DNA from 3 places in the uncultured Gilvimarinus sp. genome. Region 3 is predicted to be linked to each of the others. Evidence: predicted binding sites of a transcription regulator. Region 3 holds the regulator's gene; each other region holds the start of a gene.
The links. Region 3 encodes LexA, which represses DNA repair genes until DNA is damaged. Its sites were predicted from a motif close to ACTGTNTNTANANACAGT; they were not measured.
Positions count from the first base shown of each region.

Region 1: the regulator LexA is predicted to act here: its motif matches at 5,929-5,946, upstream of AACY82_RS06155 (YebG family protein).
Region 2: the regulator LexA is predicted to act here: its motif matches at 2,699-2,716, upstream of recA (recombinase RecA).

Region 1 is NZ_CAXAUC010000002.1:358,174-367,878, forward strand. It holds gene AACY82_RS06115 (D-alanyl-D-alanine carboxypeptidase family protein) at 1-20, shown strand, start outside; gene AACY82_RS06120 (DUF493 domain-containing protein) at 119-385, shown strand; gene lipB (lipoyl(octanoyl) transferase LipB) at 382-1,032, shown strand; gene lipA (lipoyl synthase) at 1,111-2,124, shown strand; gene AACY82_RS06135 (GNAT family N-acetyltransferase) at 2,131-2,643, shown strand; gene AACY82_RS06140 (glycerophosphodiester phosphodiesterase) at 2,612-3,322, opposite strand; gene AACY82_RS06145 (mechanosensitive ion channel family protein) at 3,440-3,952, shown strand; gene AACY82_RS06150 (amino acid aminotransferase) at 4,161-5,354, opposite strand; gene AACY82_RS06155 (YebG family protein) at 5,631-5,909, opposite strand; gene murJ (murein biosynthesis integral membrane protein MurJ) at 6,064-7,668, shown strand; gene ribF (bifunctional riboflavin kinase/FAD synthetase) at 7,721-8,701, shown strand; gene ileS (isoleucine--tRNA ligase) at 8,718-9,705, shown strand, end outside.
Region 2 is NZ_CAXAUC010000003.1:98,937-108,641, forward strand. It holds gene rrtA (rhombosortase) at 1-285, shown strand, start outside; gene AACY82_RS07465 (hypothetical protein) at 427-930, opposite strand; gene AACY82_RS07470 (regulatory protein RecX) at 975-1,427, opposite strand; gene recA (recombinase RecA) at 1,542-2,585, opposite strand; gene AACY82_RS07480 (nicotinamide-nucleotide amidohydrolase family protein) at 2,740-3,243, opposite strand; gene mutS (DNA mismatch repair protein MutS) at 3,400-5,976, shown strand; gene fdxA (ferredoxin FdxA) at 6,059-6,382, shown strand; gene AACY82_RS07495 (hypothetical protein) at 6,749-6,979, opposite strand; gene AACY82_RS07500 (glycoside hydrolase family 9 protein) at 6,981-8,819, shown strand; gene rpoS (RNA polymerase sigma factor RpoS) at 9,000-9,705, opposite strand, start outside.
Region 3 is NZ_CAXAUC010000001.1:920,244-929,948, reverse strand. It holds gene topA (type I DNA topoisomerase) at 1-2,094, shown strand, start outside; gene AACY82_RS04095 (DUF6586 family protein) at 2,119-2,604, shown strand; gene AACY82_RS04090 (hypothetical protein) at 2,852-3,112, shown strand; gene AACY82_RS04085 (hypothetical protein) at 3,261-3,671, opposite strand; gene lexA (transcriptional repressor LexA) at 3,664-4,266, opposite strand; gene AACY82_RS04075 (mechanosensitive ion channel family protein) at 4,504-5,634, shown strand; gene AACY82_RS04070 (hypoxanthine-guanine phosphoribosyltransferase) at 5,631-6,188, shown strand; gene AACY82_RS04065 (cold shock domain-containing protein) at 6,393-6,605, shown strand; gene AACY82_RS04060 (CsiV family protein) at 6,652-7,512, opposite strand; gene mfd (transcription-repair coupling factor) at 7,597-9,705, opposite strand, start outside.

The sequences.
Region 1 (9,705 bases), on a different contig from region 3:
TCTCCGACTTGCTGAGCTAGAAGCTTATTGAGTTAACCGCATTGTGTCTGACGGCTGCAGCTGTCAGGCACAATGTTTGTTACAATTGCCCGCTGTTGCCATAGCGAGGTCTCAATCCGTGCAAGAACCCCCCAAAATTGAATTTCCCTGTCCCGGTTACCCCATCAAAGTGTTAGGTGAGGCGGGCGACACCTTGTACTCGTTGGTTATGGAGGTGATGGATGAGCACGCCCCGGGCTTTGATCGCGAGCGCACCACTGTTAAAGACAGTGGAAAAGGTCGCTTTCAGTCAGTAACGGTATATATCACCGCCACGGGTGTCGAGCAGCTTGAAACAATTCACCAGGCCCTGCGAGCAAACCCCGTTACCAAAGTTGTCCTGTGACCGCTGAAGTTGATCAACTAGAGGTTCATGATCTGGACCGGCGCGATTACCTGAGCGTTTGGCACGAGATGTCGGCGTTTACCAGCAACCGTGGGCCGGACACTAGGGATCAGCTTTGGTTAGTAGAGCACGCACCGGTTTTTACTCAGGGGCAGGCGGGAAAGCCCGAGCATCTGTTGGCGCTGGAGGGAATTGAGCTGGTACAGAGCGACCGCGGTGGCCAGGTGACTTATCACGGTCCGGGCCAGTTAGTGGCGTATCCACTATTGGACTTGCGTCGTCGCAAGCTGGGTGTCCGTGAATTGGTCACTTTGATCGAGCAAATTATTGTCGCGGTGTTAGCTCGTTTTGCGATAGATGCGTACGCGCGACCGGATGCCCCGGGGGTTTACGTCGACGGCGCCAAAATAGCCTCTTTGGGTTTGAGGGTCAGGCGCGGCTGTAGTTTTCATGGTTTGGCGCTGAATGTAGCCATGGACTTAGCGCCGTTTGAGCAGATCAACCCCTGCGGTTACGCTGGGCTGCAAATGACCGACATGGTCAGCCTAGGCGCCAGTTCCTGCACCATGGCGGCGGTTAAATCGGCGCTTGTCGATGAGTTTGTACAGAAATTGGGCTATAAAACCGCTATAATGCCTGCCCTTTAATGGTTGGCGCCCTGTGTCAGGTGCGTACACGCCTAACAATCTTTGCATCAACGGCCATTGGCCCGAAAGAGTTTGACTATGACGATTGAAATACCCGATATCCAGCCTGTAAAACGCACACGCCGCTACAAGCAAGGCGAGAAGCTGCGTGACGCGGACAAAGTTGAACGGATTCCGGTAAAAGTCATCGCCTCCGACGCAGTCGAAGTGCCGCGTAAACCCGACTGGATTCGGGTCCGTGTGCCGGCCTCGCCAGAGGTTGATCGCATTAAAAAATTGCTGCGCAAAAATGGCTTGTCGTCGGTGTGCGAAGAGGCCAACTGCCCCAACCTGGGTGAGTGCTTTAGTGGCGGTACCGCCACCTTTATGATTATGGGGGATATTTGCACACGCCGCTGTCCGTTTTGCGATGTGGGCCACGGTAAGCCAAATGCGCTGGATGCCAATGAGCCGATTAAGTTGGCCGAGGCGATTGCCGAGTTGCGGTTAAAATACGTCGTAATCACTTCGGTGGATCGTGATGATTTGCGCGACGGTGGTGCCGGGCATTTTGCCGATTGTATTCGCGAATCCCGCCAGCGCTTGCCTAATTTGCAGGTAGAAATTCTGACCCCGGATTTTCGTGGGCGCATGGAGCCGGCGCTGGATATTTTAGAGCGCGAGGCCCCCGATGTGTTTAACCACAACCTCGAAACTGTGCCACGCCTGTATCGCCAGTCGCGCCCTGGTGCTAACTACGAGTGGAGCCTTAAGCTGTTATCGGAGTATAAAAAGCGTCGCCCGGATGTTTTGACTAAATCTGGTCTGATGGTGGGCTTGGGCGAGACCAAAGAGGAGATTTTTCAGGTAATGCGCGATATGCGCGAGCACAATATTGATATGCTCACCATTGGCCAGTACTTACAGCCTTCAAAAGATCATTTGCCGGTCGATCGCTACGTGCACCCAGATGAGTTTGATGAGTATACGGCGCTCGCTAAAGAGCTAGGCTTTACCCGCGCTGCCTGTGGCCCGCTGGTGCGCTCCAGTTATCATGCGGATAAACAAGTGCAGGGTGACGACGTCCAGCAGTGGTCTGGCGTCACACACTAATTGCAGGTGGAGCGCGAGCTTGCTTGGCACCGGGTAAGTCTTGCGAGTTGCCCGGACTACCTGGATCAGGTGGCGATATGGCATCATCGCGAGTGTTTACGCCAAGGGCTGCAAAGCCATCAAAATAAGCGCCGTGAGCGTTTGCTGCAGCATTTGATCGGTTGCGCTTGTGTACCGCAAACATGGCTGGCACTTGAGCCGGGCAGTGGTGATTTAATCGGCTGTGTCAGCGTGGTGAGCTATCATTTAGGTGCTCGCCCTGGCACCCCCCAGGCAGATACCCCTTTGTGGTTGAGTAATCTTTTTGTCGCTCCTGAATGGCGCCGGCAGGGTGTCGCCAGCGGTTTAATTGAGGGGGTTCGGCAGTTCTCCCGCGAGCTGGGCATGACAGGTTTGTGGTTGACGGCTACTGACCAATCGGAGTTTTATCGACGCCGGGGTTGGCAATTAGTGCGCCGAGCTAAGCTCGGTGGGCGTTGGGTTAATGTTATGACTCACGCGCTCGGCGATACGCCATAAAATCATCGACATGGTCGGTAAAAACCGCATCCGCGCCTATATCTTCTAGCCTTTGCCACTCATCTGGGTGGTTGGCGGTATAAACCCAATGTTTAAATCCTCGGCGGTGAATATCCTCACTGAATGCTCGACTGCAAGCTTCTTGCGCCGTGTTGCAGGAGTAAGCCGCCAGCGATGTCGCGCAAGCGGCGTAATCAAGAGGCTCGCTGGCGAGCAAAACTCCACGTTTAAGGCTGGGCAGTAGACGCTTGGCTCGAAACAGTTCGTGATGATTAAAGCTTGATAAAATAATGTGCTCTAGGCTTCCGCCGGTCGTTGCACGTTGCTCTTGTAGGGTTTTGATGACGGCATCGGCGGCATTGGCATTTTTAATTTCGATGTTCAATAAACATTGCTCACCGACGAGCTCGAGAACTTGTTGCAGCGTTGGTAACGGCTCGCCGTTATCCAGCCGGGCATTGTCGAGCTGCTCTCGGCTACAGCTCCATAGTGCGCCGCTGCCGCTGGCAACCCGGCCCAAGCGGTGGTCGTGAGTAATGTATAGCTTATTTTGTAAGTGCCATACATCTACCTCAATACCGCTGCAGCCGCTGTTAAGTGCACGGGTAATTGCGGCAAGTGAGTTTTCGGGTAAATCATTGCCGGGGCCGCCGCGGTGGGCGATACACAGTAGGGACATAACGGTTTAATCCTGTTGTTGCGTGACGGGCAATAGCCTAGCATAGCCGCCTGCCTACCTTGGTGGCGTTTAGCTTGTACAGTATTCAAATTTACCTGAGTTGGAAAGGAGTGTGGCGTGTTAAAAGTGTTGCTGCTAAGTGGCTGTATAGTGGTTTTTTTGTTGTTGGCGCGGTTAGTGGATCGAGTGGTGCGGGATCTCGCCATTAAACGCTCGGTCAGCTTGTATCGTGTGGAGTACATCAACAAAGTCACGCATTTTGCGCTGCTGTTCTGCGCCATTGTGGTTATCTGCTTGGTACTGGGGTTAGGTTATGGCGATGTCACGCTGTTTTTGTCGTCGATCTTTGCTGTTGTGGGGATTGCGCTGTTTGCCCAGTGGTCCATATTAAGCAATATCACCGCCAGTGTGATTATCTTTTTTGGTTTTCCCTACCGAGTGGGCGATCGCATTCAAGTGCTTGATCCGGACTTTAAAATGACCGGTGTTATCAGCGAGATCACCATGTTTCACGTCATTATCCGGTTAGATGATGGCAACACCGTTACTTACCCTAACTCGGTGATGTTACAGCGGGCAGTGTTAAAAGTGGATAGCGCAACGCCTTTGCCGCCGCCGGAAGAGGGGTAAACCTTTACCTCGCGCGTTTGCGGTTAACGTTCTAGATGGCTGCACCACGGGTGCAGTCTTTGATGGTAGCGCTCAGGTAAGTAAAGGCGGCGCCGCTGCAGGTCGGGTGCCGCCGGTGCAAACGGTAGTTTATATCTCGGACGTTATTGTCGCTTAGCTGGTGTGATTGGCTCGGCAGGCGCCTCACCCTTCCCGGCTGCCAAGAGCGCTAGCTTAACACTTGTCCGATAGACCGGCTTACATAGTCGAGGTTGGCGCTGTTAACGCCGGCAATGTTTACGCGGCTGTTATCGGTCATATACACGCTAAACTCATTTTTTAAGCGAGTCACTTGCGCGGTACTTAACCCTAAAAAGCTGAACATGCCTCGTTGCTGGGCAATAAAGCTAAAGTCCATTTGCTGTTGGGTGCTATTGAGTGCGCCCACCAGTTGTTCGCGCAAGCCACTGATGCGCTCGCGCATATCGGTTAGCTCCTGTAGCCATAGGGCATGCAAACTTTCACTGTGATAAATAATGTCAACCAGCGAGCTGCCGTGGGCCGGTGGCATCGAGTATAGGCCGCGGGTGATACTCAGTATCTGGCTCAGGCTGGCCGCCGCCCCGGTGGCGGAAGGCGCAACAATGCTGAGGCTGCCGGTGCGCTCGCGGTAAAGTCCCAAGTTTTTTGAGAAAGACGTGGCAAGGATCAGCTCAGGCAGCTGGTCGGCCATGAGTCGCACGCCGTAAGCGTCCTCGACGATGCCGTCGCCAAAACCTTGGTAAGCCATATCGATAAATGGCGTAAAGCCGCGCTCGGCGGCAAGCTCGGTAATTTGTTGCCACTGGTTAGGGGTTAAATCAGCCCCACTCGGGTTGTGGCAGCAGGCGTGCAGCAGGACTAAATCATCTTTGCCGGCTTGCTGTAAGGCCTCCAACATTGCGTCAAAATCGATGGCTTGCCGGTTAAAATCGTAATAAGGGTATTCTTTTAAGGTGATTCCGGCGCTGCTCAATAATGGAACATGGTTGCCCCATGTCGGGTTGCTGACCCAAATGGTGGCGTTGGGCTTGGCTTTGGCAATAAGCTCGGCAGCGGCCCGCAGGGCGCCGCAGCCGCCAGGGGTTTGAATGGTGGCTACCCGTTGATCGCGAACCACCGCATGCTGCTCGCCAAAAGCCAGCGCTGCGGCTGCGCGGTTGGCTCCTGGCACGCCGGCCGGTGGCGTATAGACCTTGCTGGACTCGTTTTGGTAGAGCTCGGCTTCAGCCTGCTTCACACAGGCTAAAATTGGAGTGTTTCCCTGTTCGGTTTTGTACACGCCAACCCCTAGGTCGACTTTGTCTGGGTTGGTATCGGCGTGGTAGGCGGCACTTAAGCCTAAAATAGGGTCGGCAGGCAGTAGTGGCAGCTCGGTGAGCATAGGGGCTCCTTGTGTAGGCAGTGGCAGCAAAAGATATGTGGCGTGGATAATAGCGCAAAATAACCGAGGGCGCAGAGTGGGGCAGTGGTTAGGTGGGGTTAAAAAAACCGCCGCACCGTTGAGGGAATGCGGCGGTCAAGCAAGCGACAGTACGTTGTGGAAGCGGTGTACTGCCGCGACATGCCTGTTAGTGGCAACAGGCCTAGTGCTGTGTGGAATGGCGACCCGTGGAGGAGTCGCCCAGCACTGTGGTGAGCATTGTCGCGCGGCCGGCTTTTACTGATTGGCAGCCAGTGGTGTTACGCTATCTTCCGGCGTCTCTTCTAGCAGCAGCTCGGGCTTGCCTTTACAGGCGCGGGCCAGCACGTCACTCTTGCCAGCCAGCAGCATGCCAATGGCTTCGCTGTGCTCTTCGCTAATACCTTTAACCGAGGTTTCGATCAGTTCGGTAATATTAGCGGCCAGTTCGAGCATTTTGTCGTGGGCTTCGGCGGCTTTTTTATCATCAAACATCTTTCCATCCCGGTCACATTTCCAAACGGCGACTACAGCCATGATTAATCTCCATTGCGATACTGTTTGAATGTACAGTATTTCTTTGCGGTGCCAATGTCAAGCGAATGGCTTCCGGGTGGGTGATTTGCCCTGTTCATTTGCCGATGGGCTAGCGATAATGGCGCACGATATTGATGCTATAAGTGAGTGAAGTGTGACAGAAACGCCGGAGCCTAAAACAGCGGAAAGTGCGGTTGCCCGCCCGGGTTTGCTGCGCTCTAGCAGTAAAGTAGGGGTTATGACGATGGCCTCGCGGGTGCTGGGGCTGTTGCGCGATGTGGTGTTCGCTCACACTATCGGCGCCGGCGGTGGCGCCGATGCGTTTTTTGTCGCTTTTAAAATCCCAAATTTTATGCGCCGATTATTTGCTGAAGGGGCATTTGCTCAGGCGTTTGTGCCGGTGTTGTCGGAGTATCGCTCGCAGGGCACACTGGCGGCGGTAAAAGCGCTGATTGATCGCGTTGCGGGCGGCTTGGGGTTGGTTTTGCTGCTGGTAACTGCGCTGGCGGTTCTGGGCGCGCCACTGGTAGCAACGGTGTTTGCCCCCGGCTTTCACTCTGATCCAACGCAGTTTGCACTCGCCACCGATATGATTCGGATTACTTTTCCCTACCTGATGTTGATCTCGCTAACAGGGCTTACTGGCGCGATTCTTAACAGCTACGACCAGTTTGCGGTACCGGCGTTTACCCCCGTGTTGCTGAATGTGTGTTTGATTGTGGCGGCGTTGTTGGCGGCGCCGCACTTTAACCCACCCGCGCTGGGGTTGGCCTGGGGGGTATTGGCGGCTGGTGTCGTGCAGCTTGTGTTTCAGTTGCCGTTTTTGGCGCGCTTGCAGCTACTGCCTTCGCCGAAGCTGGATTGGGCGGACCCGGGGGTAAAGCGTATTTTAGCGTTGATGGTGCCAGCATTGTTTGGGGTGTCAGTCAGTCAGATCAATCTAATGCTCGATACGATTATCGCGTCTTTGCTGCCCGGAGGCAGTATCTCTTGGTTGTATTACTCCGAGCGCTTGGCCGATTTGCCACTAGGGGTGTTCGCAATTGCCATTGCGACTGTGATTTTGCCCAATTTGTCGCGCCAGCACGCCGCTCGCGACCCGGGCAGCTTTGCTCACACACTCGACTGGGCGCTGCGGTTGATCTGTTTGATCGCTCTGCCAGCCATTGTCGCGTTGGTGATTCTGGCCGAGCCGATATTGGTCACTTTGTTTCAGTATGGCGCGACGAGCGCCGCCGATACCGCTATGGCGGCGCTTAGCTTGCGCGCTTACGCATTGGGGCTGTTGGCCTTTATGCTCATTAAGGTACTAGCGCCGGGTTTTTACGCGCGCCAAGACATGAAAACACCGGTGCGTATCGGCATTATTGCTATGGCGGTGAATATGGTGTTGAACATCGCCTTTGTGTTGCCGCTGCACTTTTATTGGCAGATCGGCCACGTGGGCTTGGCGTTGGCGACGTCGCTGGCCGCGTACGTCAACAGCTTTTTACTGTACCGTGGTTTGCGAAAATTAGGTGTCTATTGGCGCCATCAGGGGTGGCCGGCGCTTGGGCTGCAAATGGCGTGTGCTAATGTTGCTATGGCCGTGGTGCTGGTGGCGCTAATGCTCGTTTGGGGTGACTGGGAGGTTTGGTCGGCTGGGCAGCGAATTTGGCACCTAGCGCTGGTGTGTGCTGCGGGGGCCATCGTCTACCTAGCCGGGTTGTTGTTGACGGGTTTTAAACCGTCGAATTTGCGCCACGTCTCGCGCCACTAAGGTTGCTGCTGTATACTCACGCGTCAGATTTTCCGCCGTCAACAGGTTCCGTGTGAAGAGTCAGGCCCCAGAATTTATTCGCGGTTTATACAACCTGCGCGAGCGCCATCGGGGGTCTGTGGCCACCATTGGCACCTTTGATGGTGTTCACCTGGGGCATCAGGCCATACTGCGTCAACTCAAAGGCGTGTCCGAGCGCCTTAACTTACCCTCTGTGGTGATTTTGTTTGAGCCCCAGCCCCACGAGTACTTCTCTCGGGAGCGGGCTCCGGCGCGGCTGATGCGCCTGCGTGAAAAACTTGAGGCGCTGTTTGCCGCCGGTGTCGATAAAGTGTTGTGCCTGCAGTTTAACGAGGCGTTTCGCAGTTTGACGGCGCGCCAGTTTATCGACCGGGTGTTGGTCGATGGCCTGGGCATTCGTCATCTTGTGGTGGGCGATGATTTTCGCTTTGGCTGTGATCGTGCGGGTAACTACGAGCTGTTGCAACGTGTTGGCGCGCAGGGCTGTTTTGGGGTCACCGATACTTGTACCTTAACCCTCGCCGGTGAGCGAGTGAGCAGTACCCGGATTCGCCAACACCTGCAGGCCGGTGAATTTGCCCGGGCTGAGGCCTGCCTTGGTCGGCCCTACGCGATCAGTGGCCGGGTCGGTCACGGTAAAAAGCTGGGTCGTCAGTTGGGCGTGCCTACGGCCAATGTCCGCTTGCAGCGCTATCGTTCGCCGCTGTCGGGCGTTTTTGTGATCAGTGCCGAGTTGGCCGATGGCAAGTGTTACTCTGGTGTTGCTAACGTCGGGGCAAAGCCCACCATAGCGGGAGACCTGGAGCCCCTATTGGAGGTGCACCTGTTAAACTTTGACCGAGACATCTATGGTCAGCCTATAAAGGTGATGTTTCACCAGCGGTTACGAGCCGAGCAAAAATTTGCATCGCTTGCGGCACTAACCACACAATTGCAGGATGATATTCGTGGCGCCCAGGCTTATTTTGCTGCCGTGCCACCAGCGTCCACTGGATTACCCACTCTTAACTGACATTTGACTGAAGACAATGACTGATTACAAAGCAACCTTGAATTTGCCCCAAACGTCTTTTGCCATGAAGGCCAACCTGGCCCAGCGCGAGCCCGAGATGCTCAAAGCGTGGGCCAAAGAGGGTCTGTACGAACAGATCCGTGCCGCGCGTAAGGGACGTAAATCGTACATTTTGCATGATGGTCCGCCCTATGCGAATGGCGATATTCACATTGGTCATGCGGTTAACAAGATCCTTAAAGATATTATCGTTAAGAGCAAAACCCTAAGTGGGTTTGATGCCCCTTACGTGCCGGGCTGGGACTGTCACGGTTTACCGATTGAGCACAACGTCGAGAAAAAACACGGTAAAGCCGGTGTTAAGTTAGACGTTAAAGCATTTAGACAAAAGTGCCGCGAGTACGCCGCGCGCCAAGTTGATGGTCAACGTAAAGACTTTATGCGCTTGGGTGTGTTGGGCGACTGGCACAACCCTTACCTCACCATGGACTTTAAGTTTGAGGCGGATATTATTCGCGCTTTGGGCAAAATCGTCGACAATGGGCACTTGCAGCGGGGTTTTAAACCCGTTTACTGGTCTGTGGTGGGGGGCTCGGCACTGGCCGAAGCCGAGGTCGAGTATCAAGACAAAACCTCGTTTAGCATCGATGTGAAATTTGCTTTTGCCGACCAAGATGCCGCCGCCAGTGCGATTGATGATTTGAGCGGCAGTGGCCCACTGTCGGTGGTGATCTGGACCACGACCCCCTGGACGCTGCCGGCCAACCAGGCCGTTAGTGTTAACCCTGAGTTGGATTACGTTGTTGTGGCGGCTGCGGGCGAGCGTTTAGTGATGGCCGAAGGACTGTATGAGTCGGTTATGGCGCGTGCCGGCATCGAAGATTTTACCGTGGTAGGCCGAGCCAAAGGCGCCGCTCTTGAAGGGCAAAACTTGCTGCACCCGTTTTATGAACGCCAAGTTCCGGTGATTTTGGGTGATCACGTTACCCTTGATGCGGGTACTG
Region 2 (9,705 bases), on a different contig from region 3:
ATTAGCTACTATGTCGGGTTATCGGGAGTGCTGCATGGCTTATTAGTATTTGGACTCGCACCACTGTGCGCGCAAAACCAACCGGCAGGCTGGGCGGGGATTATCGCCATTATTATTAAACTCTGTTACGAGCAGATTATTCCCAGCGGCAATAGTGCTACCGAGGTATTAATTGCCGGGCCAGTAGTTTCCATCGCGCATGTTTACGGGGCCTTAAGCGGTGCCGTGTTAGCGTTTTTATGGGCTTTAGGCAGCAAATTCAAACGTCACGCTAACGACCTTTGACCCGCGCTTTAACGTGGGGCTGAACAGGACCTTCCCTAAACCATAAGTTGCAGGCCCATTTCTCGCCGCGCTGCACGGGTAAGCCCCCGTGCAAGCTATGCGGATGCCTTTTATTAGAACCTGGGTAACAATTGTAAAACATTACCATTCGGCCGCGCCGCGCTGCGCTGCGACGTCAAGCCCTAGCGCCGGAAACCCAGTGGCCCCACCTGTGTCGACATCATTAAGATACAACAGGCAAGTCACCAAACGCTGACCACCCTTTTTCATGCAGCGCTGGCCGCGCTCGGTTTCAGGGTCCCATGCATCAAAATGTGCTGCGTACTCTTGGGTCGGCTCGTAGTGAATCATTTGCAGTGATTCGGCATGGCTCAGTGGAATTCCCACCAATTTACTCACCCGTACCGATAACCCGGATACCACTCGATTAGCATGATGTTTAATCCAGCAATTGCGACCACTGCGGCCGGCACTCGCGACACCACCTGCGGCACCGCTGACCAACGCCTGCTTAAACTGAGCGCGCGCCATGACTTTTAAGGTGTCGATCTCCAGACTCGATAAATAGTCGTCAAATAGCGCAACATAAGGCTCTTGATTGACCACTACGGCCGTTGGGTGCTCTTTAGGTAAGGGTAGCGTCACGACTCAATAGCCTTAATGATATTTTTACTTATTATGATTTGATATCACATTAATTCGCCAATATGCGCCATAGAAAAACCGCGGTATTGCAAAAAGCGCATCCGCTTGGCTTTATCTTTGTAATCTTGCACAGGGTGCGGAAATTTACGGCTGAGAATCTCCTCCGCCAAACTTACCCAATCGGTTTCATTCTCCGCCAAGGCATCGGCAATCACCGTACTGGCTACCCCTTTTTGCTGCAGCTCCCGGCTAATCCGCTCAGGACCACGCCCTTTACCAATGCTGCTGCGCACAAACATCCCAGCAAAGCGTTCATCGTTTAAATAACCAAGCTCACTCACCCACGCGATTGTCTCTTCCGTGCGCTGAGGGTCGGAAAACTTATGTAGCAGCTTGTGTCGCAACTCGTAGCACGAGTGCTCACGCCGGGCCAACGAACCCAACGCGCTATTGCGCATCTTGGTTGTCAGTTGCTCTGGCGTTATATCAGTATTCACATCGCGCCCCTGATGTTCGCTCACCGTATTTTCTACACAATGACACTCGGCAATACATAACAGTAAACACAAAAAAGCCGCACTAAATGCGGCTTTTTTAAACAGTACTGACGGTTAGGCTTCTTGCTCCTGCTCTTTTTCGACGACCTCGCCTTCAACAGGTTTTTCGGCTGTGCCTAGCATCTCAGCGCGCACTCGGCCCTCAAGCTCTTTGGCCACATCGGGGTTCTCCTGTAAAAACTTAACCACATTGTTTTTACCCTGGCCAATTTTATCACCGTTGTAGCTATACCAAGAGCCGGCTTTATCCACCATGCCCAGCTTAACACCACAGTCGATAACCTCGCCCAAACGGTTAATACCCTGACCGTACAGAATCTGAAACTCGGCCTGCTTAAACGGCGGCGCCACTTTGTTTTTAACCACCTTAACGCGAGTTTCCGAACCGGTAACTTCATCGCCATCTTTTACCGAGCCAATCCGGCGGATATCAAGACGTACTGATGAGTAAAATTTAAGCGCGTTGCCGCCGGTCGTGGTCTCGGGGCTACCGAACATAACACCGATTTTCATACGAATTTGGTTAATAAAAATCACCAAACAATTGGCGTTTTTAATATTACCGGTGATTTTACGCAACGCTTGCGACATCAAGCGCGCCTGCAAGCCAACGTGATGATCACCCATCTCGCCTTCAATTTCGGCCTTGGGCGTTAGTGCCGCCACCGAATCAACTACCAGTACATCAACGGCGCCCGAGCGCACCAGCATATCGGACACTTCCAAGGCCTGCTCGCCGGTATCGGGCTGCGAAATAATCAGCTCATCGACTTTTACACCGAGTTTCTCGGCGTAAATTGGGTCTAGGGCGTGCTCGGCATCAATAAAGGCGCAGTTACCGCCAGCACGTTGCGCCTCGGCAATTACTTGCAGCGTTAAGGTGGTTTTACCGGACGATTCGGGGCCGTAAATTTCGACAATTCGCCCTTTAGGCAGACCGCCAATACCCAGTGCCACATCTAGGCCGAGAGAACCAGTAGAAATAGCGGGAATCGCCACATGCTCACGGTCACCCATGCGCATCACGGTACCTTTACCAAACTGACGTTCGATCTGACTCAAAGCCGCTTGTAGCGCCTTCTCTTTATTCGCATCCATATGACACACCTCAACGTTAAATTCAAAATTCGCGTATCGCCTGTTATCGTTGTGACCCACATTTAAAGCGCTGGGTTCATTGTCAGGCTATGCTAGCGAGCATACAGTAAAAGCCTGTATAAGAAAACAGTACTATTGATTTATACAGTAGTATTTACACTTTCGCCAACCTCACCAGCTCACGCAGCGCGGTTACACAGGCCTGATGTCGCACCTGAGCCCGATCCCCTTGGTAAACATAGCACTCTGAGACAATTGCGCCCGTCGCATCAGCCCAGGCAAACCATACCGTGCCCACAGGTTTATCTCGCGTGCCGCCATCGGGCCCGGCAACACCGCTGACAGCTACCGCCAACTGGGCACCGCTGGCCGCCTGCGCGCCCGCCACCATTTGCTCGACCACGACACGACTAACAGCGCCCTCTTGCACAAGAACGTCCTCTTTAACCCCCAGCAAACGCGCTTTCGCGCTGTTAGCGTAGGTCACAAACCCCACCTCAAACCACTGCGAGCTGCCCGCCACAGCGGTAATCGCACTGGCCACGCCGCCGCCCGTGCACGACTCAGCGGTGCTTACCCGCCAACCGCGCTCGGCCAAATGCGCGCCTAACTCAGCGGCCAAATGTTGCAGCGTCGCATCCGCTTTAGCCTCAGACATAATGACTCCTTTACGGTAAACCCTCAGCGGCTACCGACTAATCAACGGTTAATGGTGGCCTAAGGTATTCCGGGCCTTCATTCAGTGCAAGTCCATTATGATTACCGTAAAATGCGCAGCTACTGTTTTTGCTCACCCAAAACTGCACGGAATATTATGCCCGCAAAATCTGACGCCACCGCTCACACCCCTATGATGCAGCAGTACCTTAAAATTAAGGCCGAACACCCCAACGAACTGGTGTTTTACCGTATGGGCGATTTTTACGAGTTGTTTTTTGACGACGCAAAAAAAGCCTCGGAGTTGCTGGATGTGACCTTGACCGCGCGGGGCAAATCCGGCGGCGAGCCTATACCTATGGCAGGGGTGCCCTATCACGCCGCCGAAGGTTATCTGGCGCGCTTAGTGCGCGCGGGCGTATCGGTCGCCATTTGCGAGCAAATTGGCGATCCGGCAACCAGCAAAGGGCCGGTCGAGCGCAAAGTGATGCGCGTGGTAACACCCGGCACCGTCAGCGACGAAGCACTAATGGACGAGCGCCGCGACAACTTGCTGGTAGCGCTGCACCGCAATAATGACACTTACGGCATTGCCTCACTCGACATGGCCAGTGGCCGTTTTTTGGTGCTCCAGGTAGACGGCCTTGATGCCGCCGCTGGCGAGTTGCAGCGTTTAAGCCCCGCCGAGCTATTGATCAGTGATGACTTAGAGTTACCCGAGCTGACCGAGAATCGCAAAGGCGTGCGCCGCCGAGGCCCCTGGGAATTTGAGCTAGAAACCGCCGAGCGGCTGCTGACCCGCCAGTTTGGCACGCAGGATTTATCGGGCTTTGGCTGCGACCATTTAGACAGCGCCATCGCCGCCGCCGGCTGTCTACTGGGTTACGCGCGTGAAACCCAGCGCACGGATTTACCCCATGTTCGCGGCTTGGCCTACGAAAATCGCGATGAAGCCGTCGCCCTAGATGCCGCCACGCGGCGCAACTTAGAAATCGATCTAAATTTGACCGGCGGCGACGAAAACACTTTATTTGCCGTACTTAACCACACCGCTACCGCCATGGGCGCACGCTTGCTGCGGCGCTGGTTGAATCGCCCGTTGCGAGATATGCACACATTAGTCGAACGCCAAGAAGCGCTCAGTGTATTAACCGACAACTACAAGTTTGAACCGGTGCGCGAGCTGCTTAAGCGCATTGGCGATATGGAGCGCATTTTAGGCCGGCTGGCACTGCGCTCCTCGCGGCCGCGGGACTTGTCTCGGCTAGGCGCATCGCTGGCCTGCTATCCCGAGCTACAAGCCGCGCTTAAATCCTGCGAGTCGCCACGATTGCTTGAGCTGTCGCAACTGATCGCGACATTCCCAGAGCTGGTCGATCTGCTGCAACGCGCGATTGTCGAAAACCCACCGGTGGTGATTCGCGACGGCGGCGTCATCGCCGAAGGCTACGACAGTGAGCTGGACGAGTTGCGCAACATCAGCAATAACGCCGGACAATATTTGGTCGACCTGGAAACCCGCGAGCGCGAGCGCACCGGTATTAACACCCTTAAAGTGGGCTACAACCGGGTGCACGGTTATTACATTGAGCTAAGCCGTGCGCAATCGGCTGGCGCACCGGCCGATTATATTCGCCGGCAAACGTTAAAAAATGCCGAGCGTTTTATCACCCCCGAGCTCAAAGAGTTTGAAGACAAAGCTCTTTCGGCCAAGAGCCGAGCCCTCAGCCGCGAGAAAGCGCTGTACGATGAGCTGATCGAAAAACTCAATGTGCACTTGATTGCGCTGCAAGATTCCGCCGGCGGCGTCGCCGAGTTAGACGTACTCACCAACTTTGCCGAGCGCGCAATTAACTTAGAACTGTGCCGACCGGAGCTGGTGCACACGCCGGGGCTCGACATTAAAGATGGCCGGCACCTAGTGGTGGAGCAGGTATTAGACGGGCCGTTTGTCCCCAACGATTTAGACTTTAACGACGAGCGCCGCATGCTGATTGTCACCGGCCCCAACATGGGCGGTAAATCGACCTACATGCGTCAGGCAGCGCTTATTACGCTGCTCGCCCACGTGGGCAGTTTTGTCCCTGCAGCTAAAGCACAAATCGGCTTAGTCGATCGGATCTTTACCCGCATTGGCTCGTCCGACGATCTGGCCGGTGGCCGCTCGACTTTTATGGTTGAGATGACCGAAACCGCCAATATTTTGCACAATGCCACCGACCGCAGCCTGGTATTAATGGATGAGATTGGCCGCGGCACCAGCACCTTTGATGGTTTGGCACTGGCCTGGGCTTGCGCCCGCCATTTGGCCGAAAACGTACGCGCCTTCACGCTATTTGCCACCCACTATTTTGAGCTGACCGAGCTACCCGAAAGTCTGCCGCATATTGCCAACGTGCACCTTAACGCCACCGAGCACAAAGACAATATTGTATTTTTGCACAAAGTGCAGGAGGGACCAGCGAGTAAAAGCTACGGGATTCAAGTTGCCAAGCTAGCCGGCATCCCCACCGCCGTGCTGCAGCGCGCCGCCGAGCAATTGACGCTGCTCGAGAACAACGAGCGCCCGACCTCGGTAGCGACAAGTGCACCTAGCCCGTCGCCGTTACAACCCAGCCTGTTTGACGCCCCCAGCAACCCTGCCATTGAAGCGCTGGGCGAGATCGACCCAGATGAGCTAACCCCGCGACAAGCACTAGAGGCTTTGTATCGCTTAAAACAGCTGAATTCATGACAATTGATCTACCAAAAACTGAGAATGCTGGTAAAATGCCCCCCTTTACGCACCAAGCACCTGTAATCGTGGAGTCTGCACAATGACATTCGTAGTTGGGGATAACTGCATTAAATGTAAACACACCGACTGTGTCGAGGTTTGTCCGGTCGATTGTTTTTACGAGGGGCCCAACTTTTTGGTTATTCACCCAGATGAGTGTATCGATTGCGCTCTGTGTGAGCCAGAGTGTCCGGTAGACGCTATTTACTCAGAAGATGAGTTGCCCGAAGAGCAAGAGGTTTATCTGGAGCTGAACGCCGAGTTATCTGAGGTATGGCCCAATATTACCGAGAAGAAAGACGCTCCGGCCGATGCCGAAGAGTGGGATGGCGTCGAAGGCAAACTGCAATACCTAGAGCGCTAATACCTCAGCCGTGTTATTGGCCTACAAAAAATCCAGAATTTCAGTGAAATTCTGGATTTTTTTATGCCTGTAAATCTCACACTGATAGCTAGACTAAGACGCTCTCAAGTTTCTACTGTCGCTCATAGCCCCTTATTGACTAAGCAGTCACTCGCTCAACCAAGCCATCAAAGTTTTCGTGCTTAGCACACGTCACCACTCAGGCCTGAGCGCCGCCCCCTCCGTACAAGCGGCACCATCAGAAAATCAAGTATAAAAACCGATTTTATATTTACAAAAACATCGCAGTCCGATAGGGTTTCAATACTCTTGACCATAAAAACGATAACAGGAAAGCCTTATGGGTATTGCGCGGTTAATCGTCGTTCACATGCTAGCGGCCACTCTCACCAGCTGCGGCGGAGGGGGCGGCGCTAGCGATTCTGTTACAAACGCCAGTAGCACCCCGGCGCGCAGCTCCAGCTCTGCGGCAAACAGCGACACAGTTTCTAGTGCGATTAGCTCGTCATCCATAAGCAGTAGCCTTGCGTCTAGCGCCTTCTCGTCCGCTAGCGCAGCGGGCGAGTTAACGGCGCGCGGTTGCGGCGTTGACACCACAGTGAAGCCATCAACCGAATCCTTGCCAGTCGTCAAATGCATTGTTGTTGACCAATTCGGCTATTTACCTAATTCCAGTAAAACGGCGGTGCTGCGCCGCCCCGAGCAAGGTTTTGACGCCGGTATCGAGTATACCCCGGGCGCAAGCTATCAAGTGGTCAATATAGCCAGTGGTGAAATCGTGTTTACGGGCTCCCCCGTCGTGTGGGGCGATGGCGAGGTAAACACCACCTCAGGCGATAAAGTCTGGTGGCTGGACTTTAGTAGCGTACGCGAGCCCGGCGACTATGTAATAGTCGATGCGGACAACCATTTGCGCTCAGCCGAATTTCGTATTGGCAGCGATGTTTACCGTCCCGTACTCATTCAAGCCGTGCGCACCTTCTTTTACCAGCGCGCCGGTTTTGCCAAACGCACACCCTTCGCCGAGGCGGCCTGGGCCGACGAGGCCAGCCATATGAAACCGGGGCAAGATACCGAGGCGCGTTTGTATAACGCTACCGATGATGCCAGTACCGAGCGGGATTTAAGCGGCGGTTGGTATGATGCCGGCGATTATAATAAATACACCAGCTGGCACGCGGGTTATTTGCTCAGCCTAATGGAAACCTACAATGATCGCCCGGCCATTTGGAGCGATGATTTCAACCTGCCCGAATCCGGCAATGGCATCCCCGATTTAGTCGATGAAATAAAATGGGGCATGGATTGGCTGGTTAAAATGCAAGAAAGCGATGGCTCAGTACTCTCGGTGATGGGATTAGATCACGGCAGCCCACCCTCCAGCGCCGATGGTCCCAGCGTCTATGGTCCGGCGACCACCAACGCCTCACTGGCCGCAGCGGCGGCCTTTGCCTTCGGCGCCGAGCTATTTACCCAATTTGATGATGATACGCTAAAGACCTACGCCAGCCATTTACAGCAGCGGGCGATCGATGCCTGGCGCTGGGCGGATGCCAACCCCTCAGTGACATTCCGTAACTCAGATAATGGTGTAGCCGCCGGCGAGCAAGAGGTGGATAACAGTGGCCGCAAGGACAAAAAGCTCGCGGCGGCTATTTACTTATTTGCGACAACCGGCGATAGCACTTATCGCGATTATGTTGACGCCAACCGGCCCGACATTTACTGGGTGTCACCATGGAACGAAGAACTGTTGCACGCATTACTGGTGTACGCACGCTTACCCAATGCCACGAGCTCGGTCGCTGACACCCTGAACCAACAATATCAGCAATCGATGCAAGGGGCGGAAAACTGGAGCGACATCCACAACCAGACAGACGCCTACCGGGCATTTATCGGCGATGGCAATTTTACTTGGGGCAGCAGCCGTACCATGGCCGTGAAAGGGGCAACCTTTTATAGATTGCAAAAATTTGCCATTGCATCGGCCTCTGACAACGCTATTGACGACGTCGCTTTGGATTACTTGCACTACCTACACGGTGTAAACCCCATGGGGAAAGTCTATTTGTCCAATATGGGGGCATATGGAGCCGAAGACTCAGTCGATAGTTTTTACCACAGCTGGTTTACCGACGGCAGCGCCGATTGGGATTCAGTCACTGAATCGAATTATGGGCCGGCGCCGGGCTTTGTGGTCGGCGGTGCCAACCCGCAATACAATTGGGATGCATGCTGCCCCACCAGTTGCGGCGGCTCGGGCAACAACGCCCGCTGTGGCATGGCGCCACTATCGCCGCCCCACAATCAACCACCCATGAAGTCTTACGCCGATTTTAACACCGGCTGGCCGGTTAACTCTTGGCAGGTAACGGAAAATTCCAACGGCTATCAAGTCGCTTATATTCGCCTGCTATCAAAATTTGTCGAATGATGGCGCTCTTTAACCGTCTGCGACAGGAAGCCTAGGGAAGGGATATAAAATCGTTGGTAGTGTTGCACAGCGCAACACCTTAAAAGAACGCGCAATTCACTGTAAAACTGCCAGCCCCGCTTTGGCCGAGAGCAGGCAGATCCAATGTGAGCTAACACCTACATGTAAAGGCTAGGCTCACTACACGCCAAACAGGTTTTCGCTGCTGAGGCCTTGCGTCTCCATAATATCGCGCAATCGGCGCAGCGCTTCGACTTGTATTTGCCGTACTCGCTCGCGGGTTAACCCAATCGCCCGGCCAACTTCTTCCAGTGTGCTGATTTCGTGGCCACGCAAACCAAACCGACGGGCCAAGACCTCGCGTTGTTTCTCACTCAATTCATCCAGCCATAAATCCAGACTATCATTGATATCGCTGTTCTGGGTTAAAATTGCGGGGTTGGATTCTCGCTGATCGGTGATGGTATCGACCACGGTGCGATCGGAAGAACTACCAATAGGTGTATCAACCGACGTTACCCGCTCGTTTAAACCCAGCATGCGCTCAACATCACTTACCGGCTTTTCTAGCATTTTGGCAATTTCATCGGCTGAGGGCTCGTGGTCGAGTTTTTGCGTCAGCTCGCGGGCCGCACGCAAGTAAACGTTCAGCTCTTTCACTACATGGATCGGCAAACGAATAGTGCGGGTCTGATTCATAATCGCCCGCTCAATGGTTTGACGAATCCACCAAGTGGCATAGGTTGAGAAACGAAACCCACGCTCTGGATCAAACTTCTCTACCGCGCGAATCAAACCCAGGTTGCCCTCTTCTATTAAGTCCAAGAGCGCCAGGCCTCGATTGACATAGCGGCGAGAGATTTTCACCACTAAGCGCAAATTGCTT
Region 3 (9,705 bases):
GCACGCCGGTTTCTCGACCGGGTGGTGGGCTACATGGTCTCGCCATTGCTGTGGGCCAAAATCGCCCGCGGACTATCGGCCGGGCGTGTGCAATCTGTGGCGGTTAAGCTGGTGGTTGAGCGCGAGCGTGAAATTCGCGCCTTTGTACCCGAAGAGTACTGGAACCTCTTTGCCGATTTAGTGGCAAAAGCGGGCGATCAAATTCGTTTTGAGGTTAAAAAGCAGGGCGGTAAAACCTTTAGGCCCGACAACGAAGCCGATACTATGGCGGCGGTTGCCAAGCTTAAAGACGCCAGTTTTAACGTCGCCCAGCGCGAAGATAAACCAACCCAATCTAAACCCTCGGCACCTTTTATTACCTCAACCTTGCAGCAGGCGGCGAGCACCCGCTTAGGATTTGGGGTTAAAAAGACCATGATGTTGGCTCAACGCTTGTATGAGGCGGGCTACATCACCTATATGCGTACTGACTCAACCAACTTGAGCAAAGAAGCGGTGGAGTCTTGCCGCGAGTATATTCAAGATGAATACGGCAAGCGCTACCTGCCTGAAGCGCCCAGAAGTTATTCGAGCAAAGAGGGTGCGCAAGAGGCGCACGAGGCGATACGCCCCTCCAGCGTCACGGTGTTGACCGCTCATTTAAAGGGAATGGAGCGCGATGCCGAGCGCTTGTACACACTAATTTGGTCGCAATTTGTCGCCTGCCAGATGAGCAATGCCGAATACACCAGCACCTCGATTGTGGTTGAGGCCGGCGATTTTGAGCTTCGCACCCGCGGTCGGGTTATTCGTTTTGATGGCTTCACCCGAGTGATGCCGCAAATCGCAAAAAAAGACGAAGATGTCGTGTTGCCAGAGGTCAAAGTTGGCGATGAGCTACCGCTGGAAAAACTCGACCCGTCTCAACACTTTACCAAGCCCCCCGCGCGCTTTTCTGAGGCGAGTTTGGTGAAGGAGCTTGAAAAGCAAGGTATTGGTCGCCCATCGACGTACGCATCTATTATTTCAACCATTCAAGATCGCGGTTATGTGCGCTTAGAGAACCGTCGCTTTTACGCAGAAAAAATGGGCGATATTGTTACCGAGCGTTTAAGTGAAAGTTTTTCAGACTTAATGAGTTATAGCTTTACGGCCAATATGGAGCAATCGCTCGACGTGGTGGCCGAGGGTGGCAAAAACTGGCGCCAGCTTTTGGATGAGTTTTACGCAGATTTCATCGGTCAGTTACAGAGCGCGCAAAGTGAAGAGTCGGGCGGTATGCGCCACAATGATCCGACCAACACCGACATTGAGTGTGAAAAGTGTGGCCGCGACATGCAAATTCGCACGGGCTCTACAGGTGTGTTTTTAGGCTGTTCTGGCTATGGGTTGCCCCCCAAAGAGCGCTGTAAGCACACCATGAATCTTGTCTCGGGTGATGAGGCTGTGGATGTCGACGGTGATGAAGACGCCGAATCGCGCCAGCTGCGCTCTAAGCGCCGCTGCCAAATTTGTAACACCGCCATGGATAACTATTTGCTTGATGAAAAACGCAAATTGCATATCTGTGGCAACAATCCAGATTGCCCAGGCTACGAGGTTGAACTAGGCACCTTTAAGTTAAAAGGTTACGAAGGCCCGACCTTAGAGTGCGATAAGTGCGGCAGTGAGATGCAGCTAAAAACGGGGCGCTTTGGCAAATATTTTGGCTGCACGAATGACGAGTGTAAAAATACCCGCAAACTGCTGAAAAGCGGTGAGGCGGCACCACCCAAAATGGACCCGGTGCCAATGCCCGAACTTGCTTGTCAAAAAGTGGACGATACCTATATTTTGCGTGATGGTGCATCCGGTCTGTTTTTGGCGGCTAGCGGTTTCCCCAAAAACCGCGAGACGCGAGCGCCGTTGGTGGCCGAAATTTTGCCCCATAAAAAAGAGATTGACCCTAAATATACGTTCTTATTCTCAGCGCCCGTGGCAGATCCAGATGGTGTGCCGACGGTGATTCGTTTCTCGCGTAAAACCAAAGAGCAGTATGTGCAGTCAGAGGTTGACGGCAAGGCCAGTGGCTGGAAAGCCTTTTACCAGGGCGGCAAATGGGTGCCGAACAAATAGCTCAGCGCGAGATAAGGAGAGCAAGTGGCTTCACTAACTGCGCAGGTTAATCGCCGGCTGGCCAGTACCCGCGTGTTACTGGCCGAGCTGGCAACGTCATCGGAGCGTACCCCGTTTGCCGAACAGGCGATACTTGAGGCGGGGCTGTTTCATTTGTGTTGTGGCTATACACATTATCTGCGCGAGCTGTGCGGTTATTACGGGGTTAGTTCTATTGCCGCCATTGATACTGAGGTGGATGCCCGTCAAGCATTGGAGCGCCTAGGTAAGCAACCGGCGGAAGTCACCGAGTTGTGCCAGTTGGCGCAGCGGCCAGATGCTTGGTTGAGTCAGCTGTTGTCCAGCTACCGAGCCTGCTGGGCGTCCGATGCCAACTCTGAGCATTTGATTCAAGTTCAGCGCTTAGATGATACCCCTTTAGTCGACTTAAGCCGTGCCCATCTGACGCAATGGCTGGACGAGCTTCAGGCAACAATAGAGCGCCATCGGCAGTCGTCGACTGAGTGTTAACACGTCCGCAGCGGGCGTTTTGAGGCTACCGCTCACTTAGCTTTCGTCAATTCACTTGCAGCGGCTCAGGCCTCTGAGCCTTGCGTTAGGGTTAGCCGCGCCCGAAGCGTTTTTGCCATCATCCAAGGGGTGGGCTCAGTGTGGGGAGTGGCTTTGCATTTATCGTCGCGGGCAAAAGTGCTAGAATGATCGAATCATTCGATTTCGTTAAAACTGAATACCTGTCTTTTGCTCAGGTGGAGACTCCATGTCAGCTTCTTTGTATGAAATTGTCGAGCTAACCAATGGTGATGTTGTGCTACAGCGCGCCGATGAAAATGGCGAGCCTTTGGTGAGTATTCGGTTTTCGGCCGAGTCGCTGTCATTTATGCGCGATGGTAAGTTTGATGTGGCGAAAGCCATGATTGAGGCAGGTATGGAAGTGGCCGGCGACCTGGCCGACACGCCCCCTGAAGAGCTTTCGGACGATCCAGAGTCAGAATTGTACAGCGAGCGAACCCTGCACTAGGGTGCGCTGGCGGTTGCCTGCTTTTTGCGAGCTTGCAAAACACTCCTGTCGGCCTTTAGCTAACCTGTTGTTCCCCCTTCCTTAGGTCCTTGTCCCTTATACAGTAATTCGGCGTTTACTCAGCCCTGGCGTTACTTGTCGGGCTTGACTAGCGATAACGTAAAATCAGCGCCTGGCTGTTGCCGGCGTAGGCCGCTTGCTCTAGGTAGCGCTCTTGCCCTTGACTAAGAGCGCCGGGGCTGGCGATAACGGTATGGCTGTTGCCCAGCTCAAGTGCATCCCAGGTGACCCAAAGTTGCTGATCACTATCGCGGCAGTGTACTTGGCGTAAACGCAGTGGGTCGATCCCAAAGCTGATGAGTAGTTCGGCTGGCAGCGGCTCTGAGGTTACCCATGTGAGCCAGCGCTGGCTGTCTTGGCGGCATAGGTGGGCCACCATGGGCAATATCATGCTCCAGCTGCTGGCGGCACCTTGAGCTAACACCAGCTCGGTAAGGCCGGCGTTAGTGGACGCTGTTTGCGTTGAGTGCTGTTGGGGAAAACTCGGTGCATTATTCACGGCGAATGACTCCTACACTTAGACCTTCAATACTAAAACTCTGGTCGCGCAGATCGACGACAATGACGTCAAAGTCGGGGTTCTCGGGCCAGAGCTCAACCTGTGCGCGGTTGCCTTCGCGCTTAAAGCGTTTTACCGTCACCTCATCTTCGATGCGGGCAACGACAATTTGGCCGTTGTGCACTTGATCGGTCCGGTGTACGGCCAGTAAGTCGCCGTCGAGAATCCCCGCGTCTTTCATGCTCATGCCTTGTACGCTAAGCAGATAGTGGGCTTGGGGATGAAAAAAGCTGGGCGGGATATCGCAGTAATTCTCGATGTGCTCTTGTGCAAGTATCGGGTTGCCCGCCGCAACGCGCCCTACAATGGGTAAGCCCTGCTGCCCTTCGGGTAGCTTAATGCCGCGAGAGGCCCCCGGGATTAGCTCAATTGCGCCTTTGCGGGCGAGCGCTTTAATGTGCTCTTCGGCCGCATTGGCCGATTTGTAGCCCAGCATGCGGGCAATCTCGGCCCGGGTGGGTGGGTAGCCGGTTTCATCGGAGTAGCTTTTAATTAACTCCAGAACCTGTTGTTGGCGTGCCGTTAGGTTTTGCATATCCCTTACCTTTGGGTTGATGTATGGCGGTAACAGCGTGCGTGGCCTCAAGTGCCATTGCACGAAGTGTTCGTCGGCGTTCCGCGCACTGTTTGGCTGTACAGTATCTGTGATTATATACAGTTAATTTTACTGTGCAAGCATCCAGTTGTTGGCAATGACAATTATCTGGGCGGTTGGTTATACTAGCGGCCCGAAAAAGACCTTTCAGGGTCAGCGTGAGTAGGAGAGAGATCGATGGAGCAGTTGCAAGGCTGGTACGAAGGGCTGGTTAATGACGACCGCCTGTGGGTGTTAAAGGTGTTTGCGGTGGTGTTGGCAACGCTGCTTTTGGCGACCTTGGCGCGAGTGATTCTTAATTATTTGATGCGCCACGCGAGTAAAACACGCAATCGCTGGGACGATACCGTGGTCGAATCGGCGCTTAAGCCGCTGCGCTGCTTAATCTGGCTGGTGGGTCTATGTCTAGCCGCAGAGCTGGCGCAAAACGGCACTGAGGAGTCGTTGCTGGCGTTTGCCGACACTGTGTTGCGCATTGGTGTGATTGTTCTGCTTACGTGGTTTTTGGTGCGTCTGATTAAGTACAGCGAGCGCAACTTTCTTGAGCCAGTCGAGGGTAAGCCATCGGACCCCACCACGGTGATGGCAGTCGGTAAGCTGTTGCGAATTGCGATTGTGATCACCTCGGCTTTGGTGCTGCTGCAGTCGCTCGGTTACAGCATATCGGGGGTGTTGGCGTTTGGCGGTATCGGCGGCATTGCCGTGGGTTTTGCGGCGAAAGATTTACTGGCTAACTTTTTTGGCGGTCTGATGATTTATATGGATCGGCCTTTTAAAGTGGGCGATTGGGTTCGCTCACCGGATCAGAACATTGAAGGCACGGTAGAGGAGATTGGTCTGCGTCTAACCCGTATTCGTACCTTTGATAAAAGGCCGCTGTATGTCCCCAATCAAACCTTCACGCAAATCTCGGTTGAAAACCCGTCGCGTATGTTTAATCGCCGTATATACGAAACCATTGGCGTGCGTTACGAAGATGGCGATAAAGTCGCCGCCATTGTCGCTGATGTGAAAGCGATGCTGGAAGCCCATGACGAGATTGACGCAAGCCAGACCCTGATCGTTAATTTTGATGAGTTTGCCAATTCGTCACTGAATTTCTTTGTCTATACCTTTACCAAGACGGTTAACTGGGTGCACTTTCACTCGGTTAAACAAGATGTACTGTTGCAGATTATGGCAATTGTTGAGCGCCACGGTGCAGAGTGTGCCTTTCCAACCCGTACGCTGCATATTCCGGATCAAGTGCAGATGGTGGCGCAAGAGGCGGCTAACGAGGCATCGCTTAACGCCGGGGCAGAGCGTTGAGCAATGCCCTAAACGCCAGTGGTTACCCTTGGGCTGTTGACGGTGCCGAGTGTCTGCTGGACGCGGCGACCATACGCGAGGCTACTGCGGCACTCGGTGCGCGTATTAGCGCCGATTACAATGACTTATCGGAACCCTTGGTGGTGCTGTTTATTATGAATGGCGCGGTTGTGTTTGGTGGTGATTTATTACCGGCCCTAGCCGTAGATATTGAACTCGATTACGTTCACGCCAGTCGCTATCGCGATGACCGGGCCACTGATGCGCTGATTTGGCAGCGGCAGCCACCAGAGTCGGTGCGCGCTCGCGAGGTGTTATTGGTGGATGATATTTTAGATGCCGGTGCCACACTCGCCGCTGTTACGCAGCGCTGCCTGGAGCTTGGTGCAGCGCGCGTGCGCTCGGCCGTGTTATTGCATAAGCACACAGCGACCCCCGCTGTTGTGGCGGCCGATTACGTCGCTTTTGATATACCCGATCGCTACGTTTATGGCTGGGGGATGGATTATCGCGGCCGGTTGCGCAACGCCCCCGGAATTTTTGCTCTGCCTTAGTCGCCTAGGGCTCTAATGTTTTCTCTTTGGTGTGTTTTAAGCCGCGCCTCACTTGCTTTGTTTCACAACATTTACCGCCGGATGTGGACAATAACCGACCAGTCGCGTACAAAAGAGCAGGGCAGCTGTGGGGGTTGCCCGCTAGTAGCCCAATGGGTGCTGGTGCTGAAGATTGACAAGACATAAAAATAAGAGAGGTTAGCTATGTCAGAACGATTATCGGGTACGGTAAAGTGGTTTAACAACGCTCGTGGTTACGGCTTTATCACTCGGGGCGAGGGCAGTGAAGATGTCTTTGTTCACTATCGCAGCATTCGCGGTGAGGGTTATCGCTCTTTGGCCGAGGGCCAGAGTGTGTTGTTTGCGGTGCAGCAGGGCGAGAAAGGCCTGCAGGCAAACGACGTCGAGTTGTGCTGATGCTCTGTGCGGCGGCTTTTGCAGTCGCCGCACGACTCACCGCCGATCAGGGGGCGCTGTTGCTGGTCGGCGGGGTCGCCGGAGCTGTTCGTTGAGGCGCTTTTTTAGGTGGCGTGTAGGGCAGTATCTTAATCAGTACGCCCATTCTTGGGTGATCCAAATAGTGCAGTTCGTCGCTGCGCATTCGGCGTGCTTGGGTCATGGTGATAATCTCGCGAGGCACATAGGGTGCGGCGAGAAAATCGCTTAAAGCGGAGTTTACGTCTTTGTCACTAAAGCTAAACGAGTTTGCGTTACTCGGCGAGTGACTGCTATCCAGTAAATATTGGCTCTCGGTGTTATTCGTCTGTTGCGCTAACCGCTTTTGTGGTTGTTGCGGCAGCACTGGCCACTGGTTGCGGCTTTGTCCTGCGTTGGTTTGAAACTCGCTTAGCCACAGGTTGGTCTTGATGTGCAGGTAGCGAGATACGTTTATATTGACGCTGCCTTCTAGCTCGCTGTGCTCGCCAAATTCTTTACCGCCAAACACCAGTATCGATGGCGAGTTGTTTTCATCGACAACGATTTGCCGCCACGCCTCGTGAAACAACACTTTAAATCCCGGTTGCGCATCCAGTCTATCGCTGACGGCATTCAGGTTGCGCGCGTCTCGCGGTAAGCGGTAAAAAGGTGTGCGATCTAAGTCTACGTTTGGCTCGCCATTGGGGTCTTCTGGGTGATAGAGCTGCTGCCAGTTAAATGGGTAGTTCAGTTTGATATCTTTAGGCCAAAGCTCGACGCTGTTTTGTTGAGGCCGGCTGTAGATGATCATTTCAATTTGGTACCAGCCCTCAAAAGTGCTTTGGGCTGCGCAGAGGTTGCTGCCGAGCAGCAGAGCGGCGAAAAGAGCGGCGGCGCGTACTTTCATAGTGTTTTTCAATTCCGGTTGTCCGGCTGCGGCATGTTTTTAGCCGGAGGCCTTAAATATTTCACGGTTGAGTCTAGCGTTTTTTTAGCCCTCGGTGTTAGCCGGCTTTAGCATTTGCAGTAAATCCTTGACGTGCTCAAGGCGCATTTCAGGGTCGTCCATGGGCAGGGTAAACTTCAAAAGGTTGGCGCCCTCTAAACGAAATACGTTGGGCTGATTTTGTACCAGCTGAACAATGTTGTACGGGTCGACTGCGGTGTCGGCAGCAAACTCCAGTTTGCCGCCCGTGGCCGACGCCTCAAGTTTTTTGATGCCTAGTTCGGCCGCTATCAGTTTGATGTCGGTTACCCGCACCAGGTTTTTAACCGGTTCGGGCAGCAGGCCAAAGCGATCGATCATCTCTACTTGCAGCTCGCGCAACGCCTCGCTGTTAGTCGCTCCGGCGAGGCGCTTGTACATGACCAGACGCGAGTGAACGTCGGGTAGATAATCGTCGGGGATCAGCGCTGGCACCCGTAAGTTGACGTCGGTGTTGTCTTCCAGTGGCTGATTGATGTTGGGCTCTTTGCCAGCGCGCATGGCTTTTACGGCCCGATCCAGCATATCCATATACAGCGAGAAGCCGATGGTGTGAATTTGGCCGCTCTGCTCATCGCCTAAAAGTTCGCCGGCACCGCGAATCTCCATATCGTGGGTGGCTAGGGTGAAGCCCGCGCCCAGATCTTCGGCGGCTGAGATAGCCTCTAGGCGTTTGAGTGAATCGGCGGTCATGGCGCGTCGCTCGGGGGTGAGCAAGTAGGCGTAAGCCTGATGGTGCGAGCGGCCCACACGGCCGCGCAACTGGTGCAGTTGCGCCAAGCCAAACTTATCGGCGCGGTGAATAATAATGGTGTTGGCACTGGGGATGTCGATCCCGGTTTCGATAATCGTCGAGCAGACCATCACATTAAAGCGCTTGTGGTAAAAGTCGGACATGACCTTTTCCAGTTCACGCTCGCGCATTTGGCCGTGGCCAATGCCGACGCGGGCCTCGGGCACTAGCTCTTGCAGGGCGCGGGCGGTGCGCTCGATGCTTTTGACCTCGTTGTGCAGGTAATACACCTGACCACCGCGTAAGATTTCGCGCAGTACCGCCTCTTTGATGGTGGCATCGTCGTGTTGGCGGACAAAAGTTTTTACCGATAGTCGCCGCGCTGGCGGTGTAGCGATAATGGATAAGTCGCGTATGCCCGCCATGGACATATTTAAGGTGCGCGGAATCGGTGTGGCGGTCAGGGTCAAAATATCCACCTCGGCGCGCAGCTTTTTTAGCTGCTCTTTTTGTCGTACGCCAAAGCGGTGTTCTTCATCGATAATCAGCAAGCCAATGTCTTTGTACTTGATATCTGGCTGGATCAGCTTGTGGGTGCCTACCACGATGTCTACTTTGCCGTCGGCTAAGCGCTCTTTAACGGCCTCGACTTCTTTGCTGGTGCGAAACCGGCTCATGACTTCGATCTCGAACGGCCAGCTGGCAAAACGATCTTTTAGCGATTCGTAGTGCTGTTGGGCGAGCAGGGTGGTGGGCGCTAAAATCGCCACCTGCTTGCCGGCGTGGGCGGCTACAAATGCCGCGCGCATGGCAACTTCGGTCTTGCCAAAGCCGACGTCGCCGCACACCAAACGGTCCATCGGTTGCGGTGACAACATGTCTTTGACGACGGCCTCAATGGCGGTCTGTTGATCGGGGGTTTCTTCAAAGGGGAAGCCCGCGGCAAACGTCAGGTAGTCGGTTTTAGGGTCGGCAAAAGCCAAACCCTTGCGCGCGGCGCGCCGAGCGTAAATGTCTAAGAGCTCGGCGGCGGTGTCGCGCACTTGCTCGGCCGCCTTGCGCTTGGCTTTTTGCCAGGCCTCCGAGCCGAGTCGGTGCAGAGGTGCGGTTTCTTCATCGGCGCCGCTGTAGCGGCTAATAAGGTGCAAGCTGGTAACTGGCACATAAAGCTTGGCTTCGTCGGCGTATTCCAGCATCAGGAACTCGCTGGTGTCCCCTTCGATGCTGATGGTCTCCAAGCCGCGATAGCGCCCCACGCCGTGATCGATGTGGACGACGGGTGCGCCGACTTTAAGCTCGGTGAGATTTTTAACGACGTTTTCCGCGTTGTCTTGCCCTTGGCGGCGGCGCCGGGCTTGCTGGATACGCTCACCAAACAATTG